One region of the Paenibacillus sp. CB74 genome, then DNA from elsewhere that is predicted to be linked to it. Evidence: riboswitches for the same ligand, from Rfam matches in the RefSeq annotation. Region 1 holds a riboswitch; the other holds the start of a gene.

What was found. Region 1 has a riboswitch for glycine ahead of gcvT (glycine cleavage system aminomethyltransferase GcvT). Riboswitches for the same ligand answer to the same signal wherever they lie in the genome.
Region 2: linked by a shared signal. The riboswitch ahead of sdaAB (L-serine ammonia-lyase, iron-sulfur-dependent subunit beta) and the one ahead of gcvT (glycine cleavage system aminomethyltransferase GcvT) in region 1 are both predicted to bind glycine.

The regions. Positions count from the first base shown of each region.
Region 1 covers NZ_CM146009.1:96,066-103,444, forward strand. Annotated here, with positions in the region: gene gcvPB (aminomethyl-transferring glycine dehydrogenase subunit GcvPB) at 1-1,206, opposite strand, end outside; gene gcvPA (aminomethyl-transferring glycine dehydrogenase subunit GcvPA) at 1,203-2,558, opposite strand; gene gcvT (glycine cleavage system aminomethyltransferase GcvT) at 2,555-3,691, opposite strand; glycine riboswitch at 3,910-4,010, opposite strand; glycine riboswitch at 4,014-4,136, opposite strand; gene gcvH (glycine cleavage system protein GcvH) at 4,480-4,872, shown strand; gene ACX9NY_RS00480 (PTS mannitol transporter subunit IIBC) at 5,292-6,749, shown strand; gene ACX9NY_RS00485 (BglG family transcription antiterminator) at 6,788-7,379, shown strand, end outside.
Region 2 covers NZ_CM146009.1:4,815,377-4,822,755, forward strand. Annotated here, with positions in the region: gene ACX9NY_RS21190 (ABC transporter ATP-binding protein) at 1-69, opposite strand, end outside; gene ACX9NY_RS21195 (HAMP domain-containing sensor histidine kinase) at 155-1,666, opposite strand; gene ACX9NY_RS21200 (response regulator transcription factor) at 1,723-2,406, opposite strand; gene ACX9NY_RS21205 (alpha-glycosidase) at 2,650-4,410, shown strand; gene sdaAA (L-serine ammonia-lyase, iron-sulfur-dependent, subunit alpha) at 4,584-5,561, opposite strand; gene sdaAB (L-serine ammonia-lyase, iron-sulfur-dependent subunit beta) at 5,551-6,240, opposite strand; glycine riboswitch at 6,353-6,487, opposite strand; glycine riboswitch at 6,492-6,614, opposite strand; gene ACX9NY_RS21220 (phosphotransferase enzyme family protein) at 6,968-7,379, opposite strand, start outside.

The DNA.
Region 1 (7,379 bases):
GTTGGCATTCAGTACGGCACACTCCGATACACGGCGTAAGCCTTCCGGTCCATAGGTGCGAATGTAGGCATAGGCACGTACCAAAATACCGAAGTTGCCATAATACGCTTTGACCCGGCCAATGGATTGATCTCCTTCACGGTCCAGTGAATACACACCATCATCATTCTTGATCACCATCGGTTTAGGCAGGAACGGGATCAGACGGTTCTTCACCCCGACGGGTCCGGCACCAGGTCCACCACCGCCATGAGGCGTGCTCATCGTTTTGTGCAAGTTCAGATGCACCACGTCAAAGCCCATATCACCCGGACGGGTAATGCCCATAATGGCATTGGAGTTCGCGCCATCGTAGTACAGCAAGCCACCAGCTTGGTGTACGATGGATGCAATCTCCTGAATGTCTTTCTCGAACAAACCCAGTGTATTCGGGTTCGTCAGCATCAATGCTGCTGTATCCGTACCAACGGCTGCACGGAGTGCGTCCAGATCAACCAGTCCATCTGCGCGGGATGGAATCGTCACGGTCTCAAATCCTGCAACGGTTGCACTTGCCGGGTTGGTGCCGTGAGATGAATCGGGCACGATGACTTTGGTACGTTGTTCACCACGATCTTCGTGGTACGCACGAATCATCATAAGTCCAGTCCATTCTCCATGGGCACCAGCGGCTGGTTGCAGGGTTACCGCATCCATACCTGTCAGCCCCGCAAGGTCATTTTGCAAAGTATATAACAGTTCAAGTGCACCTTGAATGCTGGATTCATGCTGATAAGGGTGGATTTTGGCGAAACCATTGTAACGTGCAACATCCTCATTAATCTTCGGATTGTATTTCATCGTACAAGAACCCAGCGGATAAAATCCGTTATCTACGCCGAAATTACGACGGGACAGCGCAGTATAGTGTCTGATAACATCTACCTCAAATACTTCTGGCAGTGCTGCTGCTTCCGAACGGAGCATTTCCCGGGGAATCAACGTATCAACAGCCTGACGAGGAACGTCACATTCCGGCAGGGAATAAGCGACACGTCCAGGGCTGCTGAGTTCAAAGATCAAGGATTGTTCCGGAGCAGGAGATAAGGTCTGTGCGCTGAATGTTGTAGCTGTCTCAGATTGAGCCGGAGTGGAGACAGAGGCACCCATTTCAGATTGTCCTTGTCCTTGTATCGATGTTGTCGTTGTTGTCGTTTCCTGAGTCACAGCGATCCCTCCAATACTCGTGCAAATTCGTCGATCTCTTCTTTGCTACGTCGTTCGGTAACAGCAATAAGCATATGTCCGGCAAGCTCCGGATAATCACGTCCAAGTTCATAGCCACCAATAAAGCCCGCATCCAACAGTTTCAACTGAAGGGCATCCACGTCAGTTCCTTCAGGCAGCTTAATCACAAATTCATTGAAAGTTGGGGCATTAAATGTCAGGCTAACACCGGAAATCGCAGTTAATGTATTTAGGGTGTAATGACTCTTTTGCAGATTCAGATCCGCGACATCAATCATGCCTTGTTTACCCATAATGGACATATATACAGATGCGCTGAGTGCAAGCAGAGCCTGGTTGGAACAGATGTTGGATGTCGCTTTTTCGCGGCGGATGTGCTGTTCACGTGCTTGCAGTGTGAGTACAAATCCACGTTTGCCGTTGCGGTCCATTGTCTGGCCTACAATTCGGCCAGGAATTCGGCGCATATGAGGCTGGGATACGGCGAAATATCCGCATGTCGGGCCGCCGAGTGAAGCGGCGATGCCAAGGGGCTGCGCATCGCCAACAACGATGTCGGCACCCAGCTTGCCTGGGGCTTCCAGCAGACCCAGCGATAGCGGGTTAGCACTTACGACGAGCAGGCCCTTGTGCGCATGCACGAGGTCGGCCGCTTGTTTTACATTTTCCACGGCACCAAAGAAGTTCGGGCTCTGGATCATGACAGCTGCGGTATCATCCGATATGGCGGCTTGCAGGGCATCCCAGTCCGTGACCCCATCCTTATAACCGATCTCGATAATCTCCAGACGGAGTCCGTGCGCATACGCCTGCAATACCTGACGGGCTTCCGGATGAACGGTACGGGATACGATAAGCTGTTTGCGACGAGTTGCCGCTGCGGCCAGATTACCTGCTTCAGCAAAGGCGGTTGCGCCGTCATACATACTGGCATTGGCTACAGCCATACCGGTTAATTCACAAATGTAGGATTGAAATTCGAAAATAGCCTGTAGTTCACCTTGACTGATCTCAGGCTGATAAGGTGTGTAGGCAGTGTAGAACTCGGAACGTGAAATGACATGATTGATGACGGAAGGAACATGATGATCGTATATGCCTGCGCCGAGGAAGCTTGCGTGTGTTTCGAAATTGGCGTTGGCACCAGCTTGTTTGGACATGTGCCGTGTCAGCGCATATTCATCAAGTTTGGAGGATACGGGCAGCTCGCCCTGATAACGAATCTCCTGAGGAATGTCCTGGAACAGTTCCTCCAGTGAATCCACACCGATGGTTGCGAGCATGGCACTCTGATCCTGTTCTGTCATGGGAATGTAGCGGTGCTTGCTCATGATTGATCAGCTCCTTGAGTAAGTGTCTTTGACGTACGTGTCCGTTTATGAAAAGGGGTCTTTACGACCTCGGCTTTCAGTTTCTTCCCTCGGATCTCAATCTCAAGCGGGGTTCCCAGCGCAGCGTATTTGCTGTCGATGAGGGCAAGCCCCAGATTACGCTTCAATGTAGGTGATTGCGTGCCTGTTGTCACTTCACCGATCTGTACGCCTTCGGCGTAAATCGGATAGTGGGAGCGAGGAATACCGCGCTCCAGCACTTCGATGCCGACCAGTTTACGGGCGGGCCCGTCATTTTTTTGCTGTAACAAGGCTTCGTGTCCGATAAAAGGTCCAGCATTCAGTTTCACAAACATACCAACGCCAGCTTCAAGCGGAGAGATGGTTGCCGACAATTCCTGTCCATACAGGGGCAGCCTAGCTTCAAAGCGCAATGTATCTCGGGCACCAAGTCCGGTTGGCACCAGTCCGTGACCTTCGCCTGCTTGCATTAATCCGTTCCAGACGGTAGCGGCCTGATCTGCTGGAATATATAGTTCAAAGCCATCTTCACCGGTATAACCGGTACGGGACAACAGCAATTTTACTCCACAGACTTCGGCATCCTGCACAAAACGAAACGGTTCAATCGTGGATACATCCGTTTCGGTAACTTTTCCGATAATATCCACAGCCAGTGGACCTTGCAGGGCAAGTAGCGCCGTCTGCTCCGAATCGTTGGTCATGTTTACGCCAGGGATCAAGTGATCTTGCAGCCACGCCCAGTCCTTGTCGATATTGGAGGCGTTAACGACGAGCATATAATGCTGATCTTCCAGCTTATACACGAGCAGATCATCCACCACACCACCATCTGGATAACACATCAGGGTGTACTGGGCTTGACCGGGAACCAGCGTGGTTACATCATTGGTTGTCATTTGTTGCAAAAAAACTTCAGCCTGCTCACCCTGTACAGTGAATTCGCCCATATGGGATACATCAAACAGTCCAGCACGCTCACGCACCGCTTCATGTTCTTTCTGGATTCCGCTGAATTGCACCGGAAGCTCCCAGCCTCCAAAATCAATGCACCGTACGCCTTCGTATTGCTGATACAGGGGAAAGAGTGGTGTTCTAAGCAAATCGGACATCAAATCACCTCGTCATGGGCCGTCAAACGGCCGAATATGCAATCGTGGATCAATGAACCAGGGTATTTTTTAATTTATCAGCTAGAAGTCATTCGTAGATAAGTATGGTAAGGCAGCTATGGCAGCGCCGATTGAAATCCTGTTTTTCGTTTTTTTGGGAAAAAGGAAAAGGACAGGCCAAAGAATCGGCATGCCAAGTAGCACGCTGTATTCTAAGGCTCTGTCCCTTGTACCTGAGAGTTACCCCGCTGTATTGTACAACAGGTTTCCCCTTGGGTGATCATAACGCCCGTACAGGGCGAATAGATGCTCTCCAGAGTTGCGTCCCGTAAAAGTCCTTTTGCCTGAGAGATTCACCCCCGCTTATCGGTGGTTTACTCCTTCGGCGTTACCTCATGTACATCCCGAATCGGGTGTCACGGGTAATCTCTCCCTTTACATTCATCCGCGGGTATAACATAGTCCAATAAACACATTTACTCTCCTCATTAAAACGTGAATCCACTACTGATGTCAAGAACGATATCATTGATATTGAATTAAAACCGAATATTTATTGTATTTTGAATTATATTGTTCGTGTATTTAAAAAGACTGCGCTTACTATTCTAGTTTTCACCAGTATATGTAGAAAGAGTGTATTTAGGTTACGGTTTGGAGAGGCCGTCATCAAATAAATTGTGAGGTATCTTGACATTTGAATCCGAAATATCATACGCTATGTTCTGGGAAAAAGGTTAAGGTCAAAGAACGCATGCACTCATTAATGAAAAGCGAGGCGGATATCGATGAGCGAATTGAAAAGTGATTTCCTGTACAGTGAAGAGCACGAATGGGTGCAAACCGTAGGGGAGGATACTGTACGTATTGGCATTACCGAGTTCGCGCAGCATCAGCTGGGTGACATTGTGTTTGTGGAATTGCCTGACCTTGAATCCAATGTAAAAGCAGAAGACAGCATTGGAACGATTGAATCGGTCAAAACGGTGTCGGACTTGTTCTCTCCCGTCACAGGTTCAATTATTGCAGTCAATGATTCGTTGCAGGACTCACCTGAACTTGTGAACAGTTCTCCTTACGAGGAAGGCTGGATGATTGAGATCCGTGTTGAGGGAGATCTGACAGCAGCGTTGTCTGCATTGATGAATGCAGATGCGTATCGTAAACATACGGAAGAATAGGATCAACGGACTTGTACTTATTAACATATACTTTATAAAAAAATGAAATAAACTTCATATTGTTTCGACCTGTGTGAGCCGGATGCTTGCACAGGTTTTTTGTGCTTTCCAGGAATGGTTTTGAATAGGGATCGAGGCAGATTAGGGATGTAAATCACCTGATTGGACCAAGCTATAGGTTAGAAAATGATGCTGGAAATGACAAAAGTCATAGGCAGGAAAAGCCTTGTGTACCAATGGTTTTAGCCATTATGCATCAATAAAAACGATTACATAACCTAATGTTGTCATCATTGTTCATGACGAAAGTACGCTTTCATTTCATTGAACAGGAGAGCATTCTCGCTTAGGATTACAGCAGGGGAGAAATGATACCCCTTTCATAAGTCATAATCACTTGATCCAAGGAGGATAATACAATGAGTAATTTGGACCAATCGTCCAATTCCAAAGGTGGGCTACGGGTAGGTGTGCAGCGTTTTGGCCGATTCCTGAGTGGTATGGTCATGCCGAATATGGGAGCGTTCATCGCCTGGGGATTAATTACGGCCATGTTCATTCCAACAGGCTGGTTCCCTAACGAGACACTAGCACAGTTAGTTGATCCAATGATTAAATATTTGCTCCCACTGTTAATTGGTTACACCGGGGGTACGATGGTGCATGGTCAGCGTGGTGGTGTCGTAGGTGCCATTATGACCATCGGGGTCATCGTGGGTAGTGATATTCCGATGTTCCTCGGTGCCATGATTGCCGGACCACTGGCAGCATGGATCATCAAAAAATTCGATAAATCAATCGAAGGTAAAGTTAAAGCCGGATTCGAAATGCTGGTTAACAACTTCTCAGCCGGTATTATTGGCGGGATCTTGGGGATTTTTGCTCTACTGGGTATTGGGCCAGCTGTAGAAGCGATTAGCAAAGTATTGTCTGCCGGTGTGCAAGGTCTGATGAATCTGGGCTTGCTACCGCTGGTCAACCTGATTATCGAACCAGGTAAAGTATTGTTCCTGAACAATGCAATCAACCACGGTATTCTGACACCAATTGCAACAGATCAGGCAAGAGAATTAGGACAATCTGTTCTATACATGCTTGAATCCAACCCGGGTCCGGGACTGGGTATCTTGCTTGCTTACTGCTTCTTTGGACGCGGAATGGCCAAATCTTCTGCACCAGGTGCCGTTATCATTCATTTCTTCGGGGGAATTCATGAGATCTACTTCCCTTATATTCTGATGAGACCGATTCTGATTCTTGCCGCAATCGCGGGTGGCGTCGCAGGTACATTAACATTCATGCTCACCGGAGCAGGACTTGTTTCGGCACCATCACCGGGTAGTATTATCGCGTATTTCCTGTTAACACCAAAAGGTGGATACCTGCCAATGCTCGCAGGGGTGCTTGTAGCAGCAGTCGTTTCATTCTTGATTGCAGCAGTGTTGCTGAAAACGGGTAAACAAAAGGACGAAGATTTGGAGTCCGCATCCAGTCGGATGAAAGACATGAAGAGTCAAGGAACCGTGCCAAACGCAGGCATTACGGCTAATAATCATCGTGAAGCAGACAGAGCTTCAGATAAGGCTTCTTCTACAGTGAAAACAGATGTGAAGAAGATTGTCTTCTCCTGTGATGCAGGCATGGGGTCGAGTGCCATGGGTGCTTCCATTCTCCGCAAGAAGATGAAGGCAGAGGGGATTGACGTTACGGTGACCAACACGGCCATCAGTGATATCCCGCCGGATGCAGATGTGGTAATCACACAACAAATATTAACCGATCGTGCCCGCTCCGTTGCGCCGAACGCAGAACATATATCCATCGACAACTTCCTAAAAAGCCCGGAATACGATGCGCTTGTTGAACGTCTGAAGTAATTGCGCGCAATCGTTTTCCCTGAGCCGGAGGCTGAGATATGAGTATTACCAAAAGACAACGTGAAATCGTGGAGTTTCTGCTGGAGCATCCACATGAAGTCACTGCCGGTGAAATTGCCGTTGAAGTAAAGGTTAGTACCCGAACGGTTCACCGGGAGCTGCAAATGATTGAACAATGGCTTGAACCTTTGGGCATGAGGCTGGAAAAAAAATCAGGAACCGGTATCCGAATTGATGCCAGTTCCGATGATCTGGCTGTATTGCGCCAGCAACTGGAGGGTAAAGAATATGTAGAGTTTACGCCGGAAGAGCGTAAGCTCTTCATGCTTTGCATCCTGCTTGATGAAGCGGAGCCTGTGAAATTACTCGCTCTGGCTTCGGATTTGAAAGTGACCGTATCCACCGTAACCACAGATCTGGATGATCTGGAGTCACGGATTCGTCAGGCGGGACTGAAGCTGGTTCGCAGACGTGGATATGGCGTCAAGATTAACGGGAGTGAGACGATTCATCGCACAGCCATAGCTGCACTTGCTTTGGAATTTCTGGATGAATCCGACCTGTTCGGAAGACAACCTGAACAAGGTGGCTCCATCGTAAACCAAAAATTGCTGGATATGATTGGACACG
Region 2 (7,379 bases), 2.1 Mb from region 1:
TTCACGGACCGCTGCACGGTCCCGGTATGTTTTCCATAGATTCGCTGTTTGAATAATATTTTCACTCACTGTATGATCACCTCGGAACTATCGTAACCTTCCAAGGTTAAAGCCAAGGTGGTCTCCAGTTTAAGTTTAGTTTAAAAAAGAGATCTTAAGGGTTCGTTGTGTCCTTACTTCCCTTACCACTGTAGATGTATGTCCGAACGCCCGTATCGGAACTGTCTACCCGCTTGCGCAGTCCCATCTCACGAATTAACAGGTCTACAATGGATAAACCCAGACCTGTGCCTTTGGTGTCGGAATCCTGCTGCATTCCCGGACCGAGATCCTGAATAACGATAGCCGTCTCCCCCTGAATCTCCCGGGTTGAGATGCCAATATATTTCCCGCTGGCGGCATGGCGGATCACGTTCTGGAACAGATTATCCAGAATACGGCGCATGCCTTGTTCATCCATATGCCAGATCAACGGTTCATCCGGCAGATCAATATCAATTTCGAATTGCTCTTTCTCCCAGACCGGATACCAGGCCGCTGCCGTTTCTCTGACAATCCGCAGCATATCTTTCTCTTCCAGCTTCAGCGTATATTTACCGCTCGTGAGCAAATTATAGGATAACATGTTGTCAATGAGCCCGCCGAGATCCTCCATCTTCGCTTCCATGCGATGTAATGAACGGTCACCTTGCTCGCTTAGCGCTTCCTTATGCAAAGCATGCATATGTCCACGAATCACCGTTAGCGGGGTGCGTAGATCGTGGGAAAGCCCCGCAATCAGACGTTTGCGCAATTGTTCTTCCTCACGCTCACGCTGGCGGCTATCGGACAGTTGATGCACCATCTGGTTAAATGATTCCTCCAGTTGACCGATCTCATCTGACCGGCGGATATCAACCGGAAGCGGAATGCCCTCCTTGCCCGGGGTCATCATCGCCGTCTGTAAGCGAATAAGTCGTTTGCGAATGCGCGCGAAGAAGAGAATCGACATGATGATGAAAATCATGAAGATGATCGTCATCACAATGCCAAGATACAGGAGCTCCATCGGCCAGTTACTCTGTGTCGTTTGCAGAAGTGATCGTGGCACTTCTATGATCATGAAGCCCTGTCCCTTGTCCTTTTCACCTCCACCGATGTATGTAACTACGGTTAGCGGATCTCGATAGGAAGCTTCTTTCATGAATTGAACCGTGTTGCTCACATTCCATATGGCCGGAATTCGAGTCTCTGCCGTTTTCCCGGAATCCAGTGACCATCTCAATGTCGTGTCTGTCCCGCCATCCGGCGATGTGGAATTCAGAAGCGTTACATCTTCACCACCGAGAATAAAGAGGGTCTCACCGCTCGCATTCACACGATACATGGAAGACTTGGGGTACGATGCATGTAATTGCTCCAAACGGGCCTTAATCTCCTCATCTGAAGCACCATTCAGGTTCACCGCTTCACGCGACCATAGGTTACTGATCCGGGTAACATCACCGTACGGTGCCGCTTGATTCGTATTTGTGTTGTTCACTACGACAACATATATGATGGATATGATCGGCAGAACGACGGGCACGAATAATACGGCCGCCAGAATCAGGATGATATATCTGGACATCAAGGACCGCCCAAAGCGTAGCTTGCCCTGCCTGGTTTGCTTATGCTTAGGAACCATGCGCGGTTCTCCTTTGCGTTCTCCATTCATCGTCTTCCGTGCTCTGAACCGTCGGATCATGGCTTCTTCACACGATATCCCACACCGCGGACCGTCTGAATAACGACTGGATTGGCCGGGTCAAGCTCCAGCTTCTCGCGAAGATGTCGAATATGTACCATTAAAGTCTTGTCCCCATCCAGATAAGGCTCGTTCCAGACGGCTTCATAGATCTGCTCTTTGGTTCGAATCATGCCCATATGTCGTAGCAGGTAAGCGAAGATGTGGAACTGTTTCCCCGATAAAACAATTTCATCCCCCGTCTCCTCATTGACGATGCGGTTGTCCTTCTCATAGATGGAGAGATGATCCAGCTTCAGAGCTGTATCCGATGAGACCGCAGTTCCCGCCTTACGCAGTTGGACCTCAATCCGGGCAGCCAGTTCATCGGGGTGAAATGGTTTCGTTACATAGTCATCGGCAAAATCGAGACCGTGCAACTTGTCGTCAATGGACGTTCTGGCCGAGAGCATGACAATGGGCACGGCTGGATGTTCTTTTTTCAGTCGCTGGCCCACCGTAAATCCATCCAGCCCGGGCAGCATGACATCCAGAATAATGAGTGAGCAACCAACAGCAGCCTCCGCTGCACCTTCACCACTGCCGAGCCATACCACCTCATAACCACGCTCCTCCAGATCGGCTCTGACCCAAGTTGCAATCTCCGTATCATCTTCAATGTATAACAGTTTGGTTTTCATTCGAATATTCGTTTCCTTTCCGCCCCCATTGGGTTAATGATATATCTGAGCATCATCATAAAAAAGCTATCTATAACAGATGGATTCAAATCTTGTTATCTTGTTATCTTGTTGAAGCCATGTTGAATTCCTTTACGTTACCACACATTCTAATTATAGCTTATCCATTAACGTGGGGAATGTTATATCAATCAAATCGACCAAGTACATATTATACCTACACCTGACGGGAGGAATTTCATTATGCTGCTGGAAGCCATCTATCATCAACCGAAACGCAATTGGGCCTATGCCTATGACCAAGACACAATTCATCTGCGCCTGCGCGCCAAAAAGAATGATCTGACTGAGGTACATGCCCTGACTGGAGACAAATATGCATGGGATGCAACCAAAGCGCTGGTTCCTTTAACAAAGTTCACCTCTGACTCGATGTTCGATTACTTCGAGGGCGAGGTGAAACCTCCCTACCACCGACTAAAATACTCTTTTCTTCTCAAAAGTGGAGATGAACAGATTTGGATGACCGAGACGGACTTCCAGGAAGAAGAACCGGACGATCCGGGTCGTATGTTCCAGTTCCCTTATATTCATGCAGGAGCTGTATTCACACCCCCTGCATGGGTTAAGGATGCCGTGTTCTATCAGATTTTCCCTGAACGATTCGCGAACGGCAACCCGGATATTAGTCCGGAAAAGGTGGAACCGTGGGGTGGCGAGCCGACACCTTTCAATTTCTTCGGCGGTGACCTTCAGGGTGTGATCGACCATCTGGATTACATCAGTGATCTGGGCATTAATGCGATCTACTTCACACCCATCTTTGAAGCTACCACCAATCACAAATACGATACCGAAGACTACCTGCGGGTAGACCGGCATTTTGGTGACGCAGATACCGTGAAGCGACTGGTCGAGCTGTGCCACGCACGTGGAATTCGCGTCTTGCTGGATGCTGTGTTCAACCATTCCGGGAAGACGTTTGCCCCGTTTGTGGATGTGCAGAAGAACGGAGAACAATCCAAATACAAGGACTGGTTCCATGTACATGAATTCCCGCTGGACGTGAAAGACGGCATTCCTACGTATGAGACTTTCGGATTCGAAGCGCACATGCCTAAGTTGAATACGGAGAATCCCGAGGTTAAGGCCTATCTGCTGGAGGTTGCCGAGTACTGGATTAAGGAAGTGGGTGCAGACGGATGGCGATTGGATGTTGCCGACGAAGTGGATGATGCCTTCTGGCGTGATTTCCGCCGAGTAGTCAAAGATGCTAATCCGGATGCCTATATTCTGGGCGAAGTATGGAATGAGTCCTCCTCCTGGCTTCAAGGCGACCAGTTCGATGCGTCCATGAACTATCCGTTTACCGATGCTGTGAATGCTTTCTTTGTAAAAAATACAATGCATGCCGAACAGTTCGCGAACTCCATCGGTCGGCAATTATCCCGTTATCCGCTTCAAGCCAGCGAAGTTGCATTCAACCTGCTGGACAGTCACGATACCCCGCGGCTGCTCACGCTATGTGAAGGCGACCAGCGCAAGATGAAGCTAGCTGCGTTATTCCAGTTCAGTTACATGGGCGCGCCGTGCATCTATTACGGAGACGAGATTGGCATGGACGGTGACCATGATCCGGGCTGCCGTAAATGCATGGAATGGGATGAAGCGAAGCAGGACCGTGAGCTGCTAGACTTTTATCAGAAACTGATCTCCCTGCGTCATGCTCATCCTGCCCTGCGTGCAGAAGGCACCGTTCGTTTCCTGCAGGCTCGCTCGGATGGCAGCCAATTGGTATTCGAACGGCAGAATGAAGAGGAACGCATTCTGGTTCTGTTCAATCGCTCGGAAGAGACGGCTATTGTCGAGCTGGAGGCGGGTGACGAGGAATGGACCGAGCTATTCGGTGGAAACCATCGTACCGCCAAGGATGATGGCGTGTATGCCATTGAATTGCCCGCGTATGGATATGCCGTACTGAGTACGGCTGTAAGCCAGGACTAGATTCATAATACAGATACATCTGAAGTCACTTATAAGTAGCCTAGCTTCACATCATTTGGCGGCATTAAACAAGCGTCCTGCAGAACCCGAATTCGGGTTCGCGGACGCTTGTTTTTATATCGCCGTTATACATCATCATGTCACTGGTTATTCCTCGGTGACCCCCGTTCAGATTAAACCTGAGGATCCGTTTCCGCTTGAACAGTATCCGTCCCACTTGTAGCTGTGTCAGCATCCGCTGGCTTCGACTCCGTCTCAGGCTCTGCACGCTTGGCCTTCGGTTTAGCCAGCTTCTGCATCATTTTGCGACCCGTTGGTGTCTGAGCCAACCCACCTTGGGCTGTCTCCCGGTGGCGGCTCGGCATCGCACTGCCTACTTCCAGCATCACGTCGATGACTTCATCTGACGGAATAGCACTACGCACTCCGGCCAATGCCATGTCGGCCGCAGCCAGCGCCGTAACGGCACCCAGTCCGTTACGTACGATGCATGGAATTTCAACGAGACCTGCGACCGGATCGCAGATCAGGCCCAGTGTATTTTTTAACGCTAGACCAACGGCATGAACGACCTGTTCCGGTGTACCTCCACGCAGTTCAACCATGGCACCCGCAGCCATGCCGATCGCGGAACCCACTTCTGCCTGACAGCCACCTTCTGCACCAGAGATAAATGAATTGTTGGCAATAACATAACCAATCGCTCCCGCGCAGAACAACCCATTCACCAAATGTTCGTCCGTCCAGCCAAATCGCTCCTGTGAGCTGATAAAAACACCAGGGATGATGCCGCAGGAACCGGCTGTAGGTGTTGCCACAATCCGGCCCATGGAGGCATTCACTTCAGATACACACAGGGCATACGCCATGGCAAGTGCGGAAGCATCTCCTGAGCAAGTCTCACCTTTGCGAATGTACTCGGCCATTTTTTTACCGTCTCCACCCGTTAATCCACTACGTGATGTGGTATCTTCCGTTAACCCTTTACGCACCGCTTCCTTCATCACCTGATAATATTCAGACATCTGTTTCACAACATCCGCTTCCGGTGTATTGGTCTCCTGAACCTGCTCCTCGATCATCAATTGAGCAATCGTTTTGGATTCCGCTGTACAGATCGTATTCAGTTCATGTAAATGTTTAAATCGCATCCGAATCAACTCCTCTCTTCAAATCGATGACACGAATGTCCAGTACATGATCCAGCTCTTTTAGACGCTTGAGCATATCAGGATTCGGCACGCCGTCCATCTCCATCGCAGTAAGTGCTTCGCCATCACGGGCTTTCCGATCCACCTGCATATACCCGATGTTAACCCCAGATGAACTGATCGTGGACGTTACCGAGGCAAGCACCCCTGCCTTGTCTGCATGTCGCAGCACGAGTGTCGGAAACTCACCACTAATCTGGACACGAAAATCATTCATCGCATGCACCGACACACTACCACCACCAATAGAAGCACCGATTAAGGAACATGTACGCCCTTCATGCCACAACTCAATTTTGACCGTATTGGGATGAGGAGCAGGCAGACCGCTTGTATAAAACTCAACCTCCATACCCGCTTCCTCTGCGTATTGCTCCGCATCCGGGATGCGCGGATCGTCTGTAACATAATCCAGCAGACCGCCGATCAGTGCCAGATCTGTTCCGTGGCCCTGATACGTATCAGCAAATGAACCGTAGAGCGTCAGCCGGGCACGTTCAGGCGTACAACCTAGCCACTGACGCGCAATTCTTCCCAGTCTTGCTGCTCCAGCTGTATGTGAACTTGAAGGCCCCGTCATCGACGGACCAATAATTGAGAAAACATCTTTAAATCGCACCTCATAACCCTCCAATTGTATTCGTCATTTCCATCCAGATCCCATGCCATAATGTTCCTTTATTACTGAATGATGACATCAAAAAAGGACAGAAGAAGGCCACAGGCCCTCTCTCTGTCCTCGATACCTGAGAGTTTCACGATCAGCAGTGTCTCACGACAAGGTGCATGCCCTACAATTGCAGACAAGTCACCAGACTGACTGATCATATACCCCTTGGGTGGCGCAGTTCGCGCACTCTCCAGAGTTGCGTCCAACGATGGTACATTTACCTGAGAGATTAACCACTGGGCCGGGTGCGCAGCAGCTTGCTCCTTCGGTGCCTGAACACTAGCCATTGCTCGGCTAACTCAGGTCTCTCCCGCTCGTTATCATCCGCTGTATGGAACCATTCTGAGCGTATGTCAGAACAGTAATGGAAATCGTTCATTCTTCTTCATTAAGATTAATCGACCGGAAGATCAGTGTCAACAAACTTAACGATTTCTTTAGATGTTTTTCCTTCATTTTCGATTGATTCGATGAAAACCAGAATATTTTGTCAGCTTTCATCACATTAATTCGGTAAAAGAAATTTTTTAAACAGATTATTTCATTTCCCTTCAATTCATAAAGCGCTTACTACTATTTATGATATTATCCACGAAACTGTTCGGGTATTCAGGCAACCATGATTTTTGAACTACCTGTTCATAGCCCTTCCGGATCTGCACATCTGAATTATAATTCACAGTTCGTAGAAGATACTCTCGTTCTGTACATAAGGTCTGCAATACTTGCTGCATAACTTCGGCATGCGATCTTTCATCCATTCGTGCCTAGACTCGTTCGCCATCTGAAAAGCATAATAACCAAGTGTAAAGATCAGCATGAACCCTTCCATTAAACGGATATCTCGATCCGTCAGTGGTGCGATCTGTTTTGTGTATCCAGATAAGAATATGTCACGTTCCTCCCGATTAAATATAAGCGCTGCCCCCCCGGCATCAAAAAGATAATAACCATAACCGTGTAGACAAAAATCAATCATGGACATCCCCTGATCCGTGATCAGCAGATTATTGCGAGTAATATCTCCATGAATAACGCCCCAGGTCTTTTCATCGAGAGGGTACGCTCCTAACTGCTCGTTAATGTTC